Regions from separate parts of the Paenibacillus sp. p3-SID867 genome, predicted to be linked through region 2. Evidence: riboswitches for the same ligand, from Rfam matches in the RefSeq annotation. Region 2 holds a riboswitch; the other holds the start of a gene.

Region 1 (4,217 bases), on a different contig from region 2:
CTGCGAACAGTTTGGCCCATGGAGATATGTGATCCGAGCGGGCTGCGCGAAAATCCCGAACACGGCAAAAAAGACCACGACACCTACGGGGTCATGGAACGCGGGATGACGATGGTAATTGATAAAGGCCTGGGTAGAAACATGTTCTCAGATGTGATCGAAACAGCCTCGGATTACATCGATTGTGTCAAATTCGGTTTTGGGACGGCTCCGCTGTATAAAACGGAAATGCTGCTATACAAGATCAATCTAGCCAAACAACATGGAATCACGGTCATGCCCGGCGGGACCTTGCTTGAGACAGCCGTGCAGCAAGATGTCGTCCCCGCATTTTTTAATACCGTTTGCCGTCTTGGATTTAACGCGATAGAAGTATCTGACGGCACGATTGAGATGTCTCGAAAAAAACGAACGGAACTCATCCGGGAAGGTAAACAACGCGGACTTCGGGTTTATACGGAGTATGGTAAAAAACAATCCGGTTCCCACATCGACGCCGAAATGCTAGCCTATACAATGGAAGCGGATTTAGACGTAGGCGCCGAGTTTATCATTGTTGAAGCGCGCGAGTCTGGACTAGGCATCGGTATTTACGATAAGCATGGTGAGTGTCAGGAAGAAATGATAAATAATATCATCGACAACGTGTCGGATGCAAGAAAGCTGATTTGGGAGGCACCTCTTAAGCAGCAGCAAGCGATGCTTCTCCGCAAATTTGGATCTCACGTACATTTGGGAAATATCCAACCCACCGAAGTGCTTTCCCTTGAAACGATGCGGCGGGGTCTTCGTCAAGATACGTTTGAACTCGGGGTGAGAGAGAAACAAACCGATGGATTTTGTTACGTAATTTAAACATAGACCAAACCACAAGAGAATGATAAATACTAGAGGGCTGCCTATGGATATCTCCAGAGTCAGCCTATACATATTTTCGTTAAAAAGATCTATCCCGGTATCCCCTCCAGGGAACAAGCATACACTTAAAAAAGCAGGACTAGCTTGTTACTCTAATCTATGAAGGATGATTCCGTGTGAACTTACAGATCATACCCGGGCGGAAGAGCCCCTTTTTCTATCGTCATGCTTCCAAGAAACTTTTCTACATTACCGCCGGCTCCATCATTCAAGGTTTTGCCATGGCCATGTTCTTGTTTCCTCACGCCATTCCTTCGGGGGGAGGAGCTGGAATCGCGGTGCTTCTGAACCATGCGTTTGAGATCCCGATGAGTCTCGGACTGTGGCTCGCTAATTTTATTTTCCTTGCCTTTACAGTCCCTTATCTTGATGGTGTCAGTGCCTTTGGAACCATATTTGTTATAACAGTGACGTCCGTTTCCGTTAATTTCTTCGAGGTGTTTCTAGAACCCCCGTTCGGCAACGTATGGATCGATCTTCTATTCGGCTCGGTTATTCTCGGAACAGGTGTCGCCATCCTCATAAAGCAGAGGGTATCGAATGGGGGAATCGGTTATGTTGCCTTAGCCATTTATAAGTATAAAAGAATCAACCCGGGCACCTCATTGTTCTGGATGAATGGAATCATATTCGCTTTCGCTGCCTATGTGATCGATTGGAAAATTATTATCCTTGCAGTTGTATGCCAGTGGATATCGACCCGGATCATTAACTGGATTCACCAGTTCCCTCCCCCGAAATCGGTCTATCAACCCGCTTGGCGCAAAAAGTGATTCTGTATATGGGTAAGAGTGATTGACAAATATAACAAAAATATGGAAATTTGGGTCGTACGACCTATATTAAATGAAAAACAATGTAAGTTATAGTTTGAATAAGTCATAACATGTTTGGATATTCGACAAATTCATACTCTTCGTACGACAATAGCAAACCCGCTGAAAAGCGGCGACGCAAAGCTACAGGGGCTAATGTGGATCTTCTTCAGACCGCGATGCCAGCCAGCTGCCGAATACGACGGAAGCCTCCGTCCTATTTTGCTATGGTTCATAATGGATGGTTTTTTTATTTTTTGCTGTGAGCTGTCGAATGCAGCAGCGATGAATAGTAGATCGATTTCATTATTTAACGCTTATTCTTACAAGGGAAGAAGGGAAATAATGGGTCAAAGAACACTGGTAGAAGTAAACAATCATTTTCCTAATATCCTCAGTATGACTGAAATAAAACAAAGGTTGATTGAACGGAAAGAAATTCTTTATTTGCTGCAAGAGGAAACCAGGAATATGAACAATTTGCTGTCCATACCTTATTTATTTGTTATAACAGATACGGATGGTGCCGTTATCGATTATTGCGGAACAGGTTCTTTAAGAAGTTTCCTCGAGAGGAATAATATAAAAAATGGGACCTCGTTGGCAATGAAAGACGCAGGAAGCAACGCTATTTCATTATCTATGGAACAACAAGCGCTTTCTGTCGTAATTGGGGCCGAGCATTGTAATCGCGTGTTTTCAGAATTGGCGTGTGTTTGTACTCCCCTTCGAATAAAAAATGTGATCATAGGCTACCTTGGTCTTAGTTTTCATTATTTGCACGAAGTTACATTTGCCATACCGCTCATTGAACACCTGGCCAAGAATATTGAAGAAAAATTACCTCAAAAGGATCCCGTTCTGCAAAGGGAGCTGATCTATTCTCACTTTCACCAATATGAATTAACGAATCGCGAGAAAGAAATAGCCTATGGGTGGCTTGAGAATAAAAATGTCCCTGAAATTGCTGATATTTATGGTATTAGCCAAAGCACGGTTCGTACTTTTATTAAAAAGATCTATGCAAAAACGAGAGTCAACCACAAAGGAGCATTTCTTAAAAAATTTACATAACCGTCATAAAACTTGTCTTAAAATAAAGATTACCCAATTATGGGTATTTTTTTTGTTACCGTCGAAATTTATAATGATAAGTAAGTTATATATACTGATTCGCGTTATCGATAACTGTGGCAACTGTCATCAATCACTTGTTACGACGGGGGTGGGTGAACAAGGTGATTTCTATCGAGAGTGAACTCAAACAAGTATCGAAAAAACTCGAACTTCTCCGAAGAGAACTTGAGCGAGTGGCCAGCAGTTTCGAATTGGTGCATCAAGATGTTGTCGCAATTTCACAGTCGTTGGATAAGCTGATTATTCGTTACATGGAATTAAAAAACCAAGAGGAATATATTAAAAAAAAGTAGATCTTCTTCATATTTGAATCAAGGCACAGAAGATACCTTCTGTGCCTTATGTGTTTCCAGCGTTCAAGAAAAATCGAGAGTCAGTAACCAAGGTGGGTAAAATAACAAATCCTCTTCCGCATAACGAAAGAGATCACAAGCCCAAATTTTGGTCAATGACCATAGAAGATATCTATTTAGGCGGTGAAACAAATGCCATCGCAAATATTATCAAGTGGAAAGAACAAATACGATGTGAATTAAAATAAGAAGATTTATTAAGGCAAGAAGTAAAAAGATGACCTCCGACATTCGGAGGTCATCTTCTGTTCATGGACGGCCTTCATGAATCCATGACCAGCACGCGAAGGGAGGTGCGGCGGAGGATTCGCGAAGCCAGCCAGCAGCCGCTGATGGCGATAACAAGCGCGATCAGAGTCAGCCCAATGACGAGCGGCCATTCCATGATAAGCGGCAGCTTGACAATCCCATAGGCAGAGAGCAGACCGCGCAGCACGGCCGGCAATGCGTAGACGCCGCAAGCGATGCCAGCCAGCGCACCGAGCGCAGCCAGTCCGGCAATGCCGCTTGTCAAGGCACGACGAATGTCGGTTGCGGTCAGGCCGAGCGAGGCATAAATGCCATATGTTTTCGTTTCCTTACGAATATGCAGCCGGCAAGTTGTATAAACAATAAGACAAGTGACAGCCATAAACAGTAGGGCCAGCATACTCATCGGAATGAGCAAAACCGCCGCAGCTTCTTTGAATACGGAATCGAGCAGCACTTCCTGCTTCAGCGCTTGAATGGAAGGGCTGTAACGTTCGTTCAACTGCTGCACAAACGCATCGCTGTCCGTATTGTCCTTTAGTTGAATAAACCCGGCGTCCGGATTCAACTGCTCGACAAGATCCGATGTGACCCTGGCGACGTTCGACATATTGGAAATGGACTGAAAAGTGCCGGTGATCAGCACTGGATGCGGTTCGCCTTCAATGTAGATCGTGAGTACGTCGCCGATGCCTTTATGCAATTTACGGGCAATATTGATTCCGATAGAAATTTCATTAGGGAG
Region 2 (4,217 bases):
CATTCATACAACGTGAGAACGGGAGTTTACGGCTCGCTGGGCGTGGATGTCAAAGGAGCAGGCGTCGCTTTTGGTTATGTTCAGCTGGATCAGGCAAAGTATCCGGGTTGGACCTTGGTCGGATTGGCCGGAAATAGCGGCAGGGCATTTTATTACAATCTGGAAACCGGTTTGATTGAGACGCCGGAGCTTCCGTTTCCGGCACAGTTTGTGGAATTGTTTAATATCGGGAAGAGCACAGACGGGCAGATGCTGTCTTCGGGCTTCATTTCAGGCGGGGGAATGGGAATTTACTCGCCGACCCGTAACGAGACCAAGCATTATCCTCAAATCGGCCAAGTCGAAGGATTCGGCTCATTGAACGGAAAGATGTATCTCGGCGTTTATCCTAGAGCGACCATCTTTGAATACGATCCAGCCAAACCATGGAACCGAACGGACCCATCAGAACCGAATAATCCGCTGCGGCTTGGTCAGCTGGGTTCGGAGCAAGACCGGCCCGTAGCCATGCTCGGGGTCGAGGAAGAAAACCTGTTATATATCGGCTCCTATCCAATCGCAGGCAAAACAGGCGGGGCTCTTACCGTCTACAATCCCGTTACCGGAAAGTTTGATGTGAAGCGCGACATTATATCCGGCCATTCGATCAATTCGTTGCTTTACAAGAATGGAAAGCTGTTTATGGCCACCGGAGCAATGACCGGCGGAGAGGGGAAGCTTGCCATTTACGATACGGCTTCAGGCCGAGTAGAGCTGGAACAGGTACCTGTTCCGGGCAAAAAAGCAGTAACCTCTTTGATATGGGGCCCGGACGGTAACATATGGGGAATGGCGCTGGGGGCTCTGTTCATCTATGATACGGAACGCCAAAAGATTATTTACAGCGAGGATATGTTTCCTACAGCAGATTATGCACACAGCAATCCTCGCTTGACCGTTGGAACCGACGGCAATGTGTACGGTACCATTTATACGGGATATGTTGCTGACCACACGTACACGAGCAAGATGTTTAAGATTGACACAGCAAGCAAGTCGCTGTCCATCTTGTTGGAGAGCAATGCGGAAAAGCTTGCGCAGGACGACTTTGGCAACTTCTATTTCAAATACGGCAGCGAGCTGATGAAGTATAGCGACCCGAATCTGGTCATGCCGCTAGACAAAGTACAGCTCGAGGCTGAATCGCTCCAGCTTCACCCGGGGGATGAAGTCGATTATTCTTACGAAGTCTTCCTTGAGAGAGGAAGAACGACTAAGGAGTTATCCGGCGCTCACATTGAGTATTTGAGCAGTCGTCCGGATAAGGCGGAGATCGACCCAAAAGGAAAGATTATCGCCAAGCATCCGGGGCAAGCCGAATTGTCGATTCGAATTACATTGAACGGGATAACGGTTGAATCCAATAAAATCAAGGTAAAAATAACCGGCCCTTTTTAAAACTGTTCATGACATATAGCAATATGAGGCCGTTGTCCTGGACAACGGCTCTTTATTTTATTGTCCAGTGATCCATTAGACCGGGAACTTAAGAATGGAATTACCAAGTGAGTTGAACTTATGAAAGTTTTCTGATCGGAAGCGAGATGTCATGACCAGTTATAAACGGTATTTTAGTCCCGGATGACAAGAGACAAAAGTTATTGAATCTAATGATTTCCGTTGTCGTAATTAGGGCAACGGATATAGGGGTGAATTTGTAAAATAGAACTATTGACTTAATCAGCCATCATCTAATGTCCAGGTAATAACAGAAAAACGTATCCTGTCTAATGAACAAAATAGCTTTAATACATAGTTAAGTGAAGTGGAGTGAAGTCGGGGAATAGCAAAAATTAGTAAAGATTAACTATTGCGACCTAGTGTCTCATGAGGGTTATCAATATCATCAAAACCATTCTTGAAAGACAATATTGAACAAAAGACCTATCGATTTTCATTTGGAAACAAGATACAGTAAATGTAAATCGAATACATAATATAATCATGGTTTACAATTTAAATACTATTTTTGTACGACAATAGCAAACCCACCGAAAGGTGGCGACGCAAAGCTATAGGGGCTAATGCGGGATCTACTGCGACCGCAATGCCAGCCAGTTGCCGAATACAACGGGAAACCTCCGTTTTATTCATTATTTTGAATTGAAGAAAGGGGTTTTTTTGACGTTCCATAAAACAACGATGGCTTCGCTATAAAAAAACTAGTTTGGGGTTGAAGGGGGACACTGCTTCATCGCAGAATGCGAAGAGGATTTTTCTGTTCGTTAACAATCAGACATTAATGAATCGATAGTCCGGGAGGTTGATGGTCATGGAACAAACGACATATGAAGTATCAATTGACGAAATGCCGCGGGGGGGATGGGCCAACGATGAAGGAAACCGGGTTAGTTTTTCCCTTGATTTTGCAACGACCCGAAAACTCCATGAACTTGCGTTCAATTTCGGAATAACTGTGGATATGGCACTTATGGCTTGTTATGCGATCCTACTTGCCAAATATACCGGCGAGGATGATCCTGTAATCGGGTATCTGTTGGAAAGACAGATGTTTCCTATACGTTACTCTCCTACTGTACATAAGCCATTAGGTAAGTTTCTGATAGAAGTCAAGCATGCCACGATGCAAGCACTCGAAGATCGGAATATGCGAAAGAATTTGAGCGGTAACCCGTTCATCAAAGCGGCGTTTACTTGGCAAAACGCCAATGCCACTCCTTATGAATCCGATCAGTTGGGGACGTTTGAGCTTGCTTTGACGGCTTTTAAGAAGGAATTTATCATGATACACCTTGAATATTCGACCCGCTCGTACAGAAAAGAAACGATCGAGCAAATGAGCGGCCACTTGAGCCGAATTGTGCATGAAGTCGTTGATTTCCCCGAGAAGGTGATTGCCGACATACGCATGATGTCAGAAGAAGAGGAGAGAAAGATTCAGGCTTTCAGCGGAACTAAGAGGGACTTTCCTTCCAGCCAAACGGTCCATTACTTGTTTGAGGAACAAGTCCGCTTAACCCCCGATCGCCCGGCGATCATGACCGAGGACCATCAGATGTCCTATCGGGAATTGGACGATCACGCGAATCAGCTTGCAAAAGCACTGCAGGATCACGGCGTTAAGCCGGAGAGCGTCGTTGGCATTGTCGCGGATCGGTCTGTCAGTATGATTGTCGGGCTTACAGCCATATTGAAAGCTGGCGGCGCTTATATGCCCATCGAAGCCGATTCTCCGTGCGAAAGAATCGAATATATGCTCGAGGACAGTCGGGCGGGATTTTTGCTGGCCCCTTCCAGTTGGAAGCCTGACATTGCATTTGAAGGAAAAGTAATTTATTGGGACAACGCGAAGCTAAGCCTTGACAGCTGTTCCCATACGATATCTGCAGTAACCTCGCAAAGTCTTGCGTATATCATCTATACTTCCGGATCAACGGGGACACCAAAAGGGATCATGGTTGAACATCGCAACATCGTAAGATTGGTCAAGAATACCAATTATTTCAACTTTTCCAAGGAGCATCGAATTTTGCAAACCGGTACAATAACATTCGATGCGTCGACCTTTGAAATTTGGGGATCCCTTTTGAACGGATCTACCTTGTATTTGATGAAGGACACGGACCTGTTTGACCTTTATAAATTGAAGGAAACCATCATCGGTCACCGCATTACGGCTTGGTTCCTGACAACGGCTCAGTTCCATAATCTGGCCGAACAGGATCCAGACGTCTTTCGTACGTTAGACACCTTGCTAGTCGGCGGAGAAGCGTTATCGCCAAAGCACGTAAATGCCGTAAGGAAGAGGTGCCCCGATCTGCGGATGATCAATATGTACGGTCCGGCGGAAAACACGACGTTCTCCACTTACTTCCCGATCGAACGTGATTTCGAATCGACCATTCCAATTGGCAGACCAATATGCAATTCCTCCGCTTATATTCTTGATAAACAGTTGAAGCTTCAGCCGATCGGAGTAGTAGGAGAGCTTTGCGTCGGAGGAGACGGTATCGCGCGGGGGTATGTGAATCAGCTGGAATTGACAGAAGCCAAGTTTGTGGAACATCCGCTCCTCGGGGAAAGGTTATATCGAACGGGGGATTTTGCCATGTGGTTGCCGGATGGCAATATCGAAATGATCGGGCGAATCGACGATCAAGTGAAGATCCGAGGGTATCGAGTGGAACCGGGAGAAATCGAGACTCGGCTATTGGAAC

What was found. Region 2 has a riboswitch for cyclic di-GMP ahead of M4D81_RS19545 (non-ribosomal peptide synthetase). Riboswitches for the same ligand answer to the same signal wherever they lie in the genome.
Region 1: linked by a shared signal. The riboswitch ahead of M4D81_RS27205 (helix-turn-helix transcriptional regulator) and the one ahead of M4D81_RS19545 (non-ribosomal peptide synthetase) in region 2 are both predicted to bind cyclic di-GMP.

Annotation. Positions count from the first base shown of each region.
Region 1 is NZ_JAMBDM010000017.1:45,090-49,306, forward strand. It holds gene comA (phosphosulfolactate synthase) at 1-855, shown strand, start outside; gene M4D81_RS27200 (YitT family protein) at 1,035-1,691, shown strand; cyclic di-GMP riboswitch class I at 1,837-1,931, shown strand; gene M4D81_RS27205 (helix-turn-helix transcriptional regulator) at 2,079-2,807, shown strand; gene M4D81_RS27210 (Spo0E family sporulation regulatory protein-aspartic acid phosphatase) at 2,972-3,163, shown strand; gene M4D81_RS27215 (ABC transporter permease) at 3,486-4,217, opposite strand, start outside.
Region 2 is NZ_JAMBDM010000009.1:171,176-175,392, reverse strand. It holds gene M4D81_RS19550 (NHL repeat-containing protein) at 1-1,437, shown strand, start outside; cyclic di-GMP riboswitch class I at 2,011-2,105, shown strand; gene M4D81_RS19545 (non-ribosomal peptide synthetase) at 2,312-4,217, shown strand, end outside.